One region of the Lachnoclostridium sp. Marseille-P6806 genome, then DNA from elsewhere that is predicted to be linked to it. Evidence: predicted binding sites of a transcription regulator. Region 1 holds the regulator's gene; the other holds the start of a gene.
The links. Region 1 encodes HrcA, which represses chaperone genes, less so after heat shock. Its sites were predicted from a motif close to TGTTAGCACTCNNNNNNNNNGAGTGCTAACA; they were not measured.
Positions count from the first base shown of each region.

Region 1 (2,408 bases):
TCTCTGGCTCCAATCTCATACATAGAGGACTTTTCTTTTTCTGTCCTCTTACGGAAGTTATCAAACTCGGCCATCTGCCGTTTCAGGCGATCCTGCAGTTCCTCTATCTGTACATCCTTGGGATCCTTTTTGCTGTCGGACTGGGATGCATAACCATCTGCCTTCTCCTCTGCGGCGTCCTGCGCTTCCTGATTTTCCATATGTTCTTCTGTCTCCGGCGCCTTTACCGCATCCTCTGCTGTTTCCGGCTCCTGCTGACAGGATTTCTTTTCTTCATTCATATTATCCTGATTCATGGTCTATCACCTTTCCTCATTTTTAAACGTGGCATCCAGCTGCTTCATCAAATTCTTCAGAGTGCCGAGCACCTTCTCGTAGTCCATCCGCTTAGGACCGATGATACCAATGGTTCCCCGGATTCCCTCGCCCAAATCATAATTTGCTGTAACTACGCTGCAGTCCTTCATAGTCTGAACCGGAGTTTCATTTCCGATATAAACCTGAATTCCTGTCTCATCGGAGGCCTCATTCACATCTGTAATCAGCTCCTGAAGCACATCCTTCTGCTCAAAAGCCTTTAAAAGCTCGCTTGCCCGATCTCCATCGCTTAACTCCGGGTACTTGAAAATATTGGTAGCTCCGCTGGTATAAATCTGCAAATCCTCTTCATCAGCCCGAATGGCACGTGCAACCTCTGTCAGCACCGTATCCACCAGACTGCTGTGAACCCCTGCCTGCTCCTTCAGTCTGCTGATTACATCCAGGTTGATTTCCTCAATCGTCAGTCCATTTAAGGCGCTGTTCAGCAGAATATTCAAATTCAGCAGTTCTTCCCGGCTGATGTTCCTTGGAACATCTACCATGGTATTCTTAATCAGATTTCCCTCCACTACCGTAACAATCAGAAGCTTCCTGTCATCCATCATGGAAAGCTGGATAAACTTCAATTTGTTCCTGTGGTACTGGGGACCACTGATCAAGGCCGCATAATTGGTGTTGGTCGCCAAAAGCTGGGCCAGCTTCTTCAATACCAGTTCCACCCGGTCAACCCGCTGAATCATCAGCTCCTTGATCTCTGTCACTTCCTGTTCTTTTTCCTGCATGATCTGATCTACATAGAAGCGATATCCTTTATCTGAAGGAATACGCCCTGCTGATGTATGAGGCTGCAGGATATATCCCATCTCCTCCAAATCAGACATCTCATTGCGGATGGTCGCAGAACTCAGCTTCAAATCCGTATACTTGGAAATGGTTCTAGAGCCGACTGGCTCTCCCGTCTCCAGATAGGTTTTGATGATTGCTTTTAATATAGTAATCTTTCTCTCATCCAGCTCCATTCTGGCGGCCTCCTCTCTTTTAGGTTATTAGCACTCATAGATGAGGAGTGCTAACATCTGTGTTTAATATACTTTAACCCAGCACATTTGTCAAGGGTTTTTCAAAAAAAACTTTGGAAAACGCTTTTTTCTGTCTGAATTTTCCCATGACTGAGCTGTTACAAAATGTGTCATATTTTTGTAATAAATTGTTGACATTTAATATTTTTGTAATATATAATGAAGCCTGTGCAGCAACTCATTGACAATCACATTTTTATATGTTTAAGAGGTAAGTGAGCAATGAAAAAAAATACATTTCAGAATCTGTTCCGGCTTTCCGCCATTGTCGTATGCACCCTGTCCCTGAGCGTTTCCGCTTGGGCTTCCACCGAAACTTCTTCTATTGTTATATGCGGTTCAGAAACTTCTAAAGAGGAAGATGAAATTATTTTAAACGAAACTCCAGAAGATATTCAGGACACAGCCGATGAATTTGTGTCTCTTGGCATGTTTACCACAACTGGTTACTGCAATTGTGAACAATGCTCTGGCGGTCACAGCCTCACCTATGCCGGCACAGTGCCCCAGGCAGAGCACACGCTTTCTGCTGATCTGAATCTCTTTCCTATTGGTACACAGCTTATGGTAGATGGCATTATCTACACAGTTGAAGATATGGGTTCCTCTGTAAATGGCAATAAAATCGATATTTTTTATGACTGCCACCAGGATGCCGAGGCCCATGGCATGCAGCTTCAGGAGGTTTTTGCACTTGCTTTCTGATGAAACAATTCCCATCTCTTTCCAAAAATACACAAGATATAGTATGAGCGGATACCATATATAGGTTTTCCGCTCCTTTTTTACGCATTTTGTTGACAAATGAAAAAAAATATGTAAAATATGGACTTGTCGCTCATATATTACAAATTTGTTACATATATTTAGATTGTATGAAACTTTTGTTGATTTTTTGTTTTGCGGCTTCCAGCTGCAGAATACTGTAACAATTTGAGGCAACCGTTCAGCGCTTCTTGTCTGCTGTAAACAGGCAAGATACCCCTTTGAGCTGTTGCAATTTGAGCA
Region 1 covers NZ_CAXSLG010000001.1:120,774-123,181, forward strand. Annotated here, with positions in the region: gene grpE (nucleotide exchange factor GrpE) at 1-296, opposite strand, end outside; gene hrcA (heat-inducible transcriptional repressor HrcA) at 303-1,340, opposite strand; gene ACESON_RS00515 (3D domain-containing protein) at 1,623-2,105, shown strand.

Region 2 (2,408 bases), on a different contig from region 1:
AGAAAGGATTGCCAGCTGCGCTTCGGCGTGAGAATGTGCTAAAGCATATTTTTTGCTCTATGTATTAGGTGATTGTTTCAATAATAAAACAGTCCGGATGTTCTGCTGTATAAGACAGAATCTCCGGACTGTTTTTCGCATTTTTAATTATTCCATGATTTCTTCGCCGTCTTCAGCCAGAGCAGCATCGGTATCGATAGAAACGCTTACTGTATCCTGGGGGTTGCCTTCCTCTTCTTTTTCGGCATCAGGTTCAGCAGCTTCTTCCGGTGTTTCCTCGTTTAAGGGAGCAGCGTCTGCTTTGGGGGCTTCTTTAACGGATGGGGAAGGAACAGTATCCTCATCTTCGAAGATATCTTCTTCATCGCTGTTTCCAAAAGAGAAGCGGGAGGCAGTGTCAGCAGCAGCGCCCATGGCCTCTCTGGTGGTATCGGCTACAATAGCAGCGGCATCCTTCATTACATTTTTTGCAGCGCCGGCAACATCTTTGGCTGCATTCAGCATATCGCCTGCAGCAACGAGAAATTCGTCCTTATCAGCATGGAGAGACACATAATTCCGAGTCATGGTACTGTCTGGAACAGGTGTATCCTCCTCATCTTCAAAATCGTGGAAATCCTCATCCAGTTCCTTATTGAAAGACTGATATTTTCTGAAGTAAGAAATTCCGGCAGCAGCAGCGCCGGCAGCAGCAGCCAGCATTACAAATTTTCCCAATCCCTTTTTTGCCATATGTGTACTCCTTTCTATTGACAGACAGTTTGTTCTGTCAATCTGCTATTATGAATATTGTAATACGAATGAGAAAAAAAAGAAAGGGGACAAGTGAAAATTTAAAAATTTTATAAAATTAGCACTCGACACTTGACAGTGCTAACAATGCGTGGTATAACTGGTATTGTGAATCGAAAGAGGGATTTTAAGGAATCCTGTAATGAAAAAGTAGAAGAAGAATAAGGAGGAATCATCCATGAAATTAGTACCGTTATTTGACCGTGTTGTTTTAAAACAGCTGGTTGCAGAAGAGACTACCAAGTCAGGTATTGTACTGCCGGGTCAGGCAAAGGAGAAACCTCAGCAGGCAGAAGTTATCGCAGTAGGACCGGGCGGTGTGGTTGACGGCAAGGAAGTGACCATGCAGGTAAAGGTTGGCGATAAGGTTATTTACTCTAAGTATTCTGGAACAGAAGTAGAAGTAGAGGACGAGAAGTTTGTAGTAGTAAAGCAGAATGATATTCTGGCAGTGATTGAGTAAAAGATAAATAAGACAGATTTGGAGGAATGCAATTATGGCAAAGCAGATTAAATATGGCGTAGAAGCCAGAAAAGCCCTGGAAGCTGGTGTAAATCAGCTGGCAGATACTGTTCGTGTAACCCTGGGACCGAAAGGAAGAAACGTAGTTCTTGATAAATCCTTTGGAGCTCCGCTGATCACCAATGACGGCGTTACCATTGCAAAGGAGATTGAGTTGGAGGACCCATTTGAAAATATGGGCGCACAGCTGGTAAAAGAGGTTGCAACCAAGACCAACGATGTAGCTGGTGACGGTACTACCACTGCAACAGTTCTGGCTCAGGCTATGATCAACGAAGGTATGAAGAACCTGGCAGCAGGAGCTAACCCGATTGTTCTGAGAAAGGGTATGAAGAAAGCAACCGAGGCTGCTGTAGAGGCTATTGCAAAGATGAGCCAGCCGATTGAGGGACGCGACAGCATCGCAAGAGTTGCTGCTATCTCTGCTGCAGATGATGAAGTAGGCGAGATGGTTGCAGAGGCTATGGCGAAGGTTTCCAATGATGGCGTTATTACCATCGAGGAATCCAAGACCATGAAGACAGAACTGGATCTGGTAGAAGGTATGCAGTTCGACCGCGGTTATGTTTCTGCTTACATGTGTACAGATATGGATAAGATGGAAGCAAACCTGGACGATCCCTATATTTTAATTACCGATAAGAAGATTTCCAATATTCAGGAGATTCTGCCGGTTCTGGAGCAGATTGTTCAGTCTGGCGCTAAGCTGCTGATTGTGGCTGAGGATATCGAGGGTGAAGCTCTGACCACTCTGATTGTTAACAAATTAAGAGGCACCTTTACTGTTGTAGGCGTAAAGGCTCCGGGTTATGGCGACAGAAGAAAAGAAATGTTGAAGGATTTGGCTATTCTGACCGGAGGTACTGTGATTTCTGAGGAACTGGGTCTGGATCTGAAGGAAACCACTATGGCTCAGCTGGGACGTGCAAAATCTGTCAAGGTTCAGAAGGAGAATACCATTATTGTAGACGGCTGCGGCGACAAGGATGAGATTGCTGCCCGGGTTGCACAGATTCGTGCCCAGATTGAAGAGACTACCTCTGATTTTGATAAAGAAAAACTGCAGGAGAGACTGGCTAAGCTGGCTGGCGGC
Region 2 covers NZ_CAXSLG010000008.1:173,557-175,964, forward strand. Annotated here, with positions in the region: gene ACESON_RS11990 (hypothetical protein) at 148-732, opposite strand; gene groES (co-chaperone GroES) at 971-1,255, shown strand; gene groL (chaperonin GroEL) at 1,290-2,408, shown strand, end outside.
Region 2: the regulator HrcA is predicted to act here: its motif matches at 849-879, upstream of groES (co-chaperone GroES).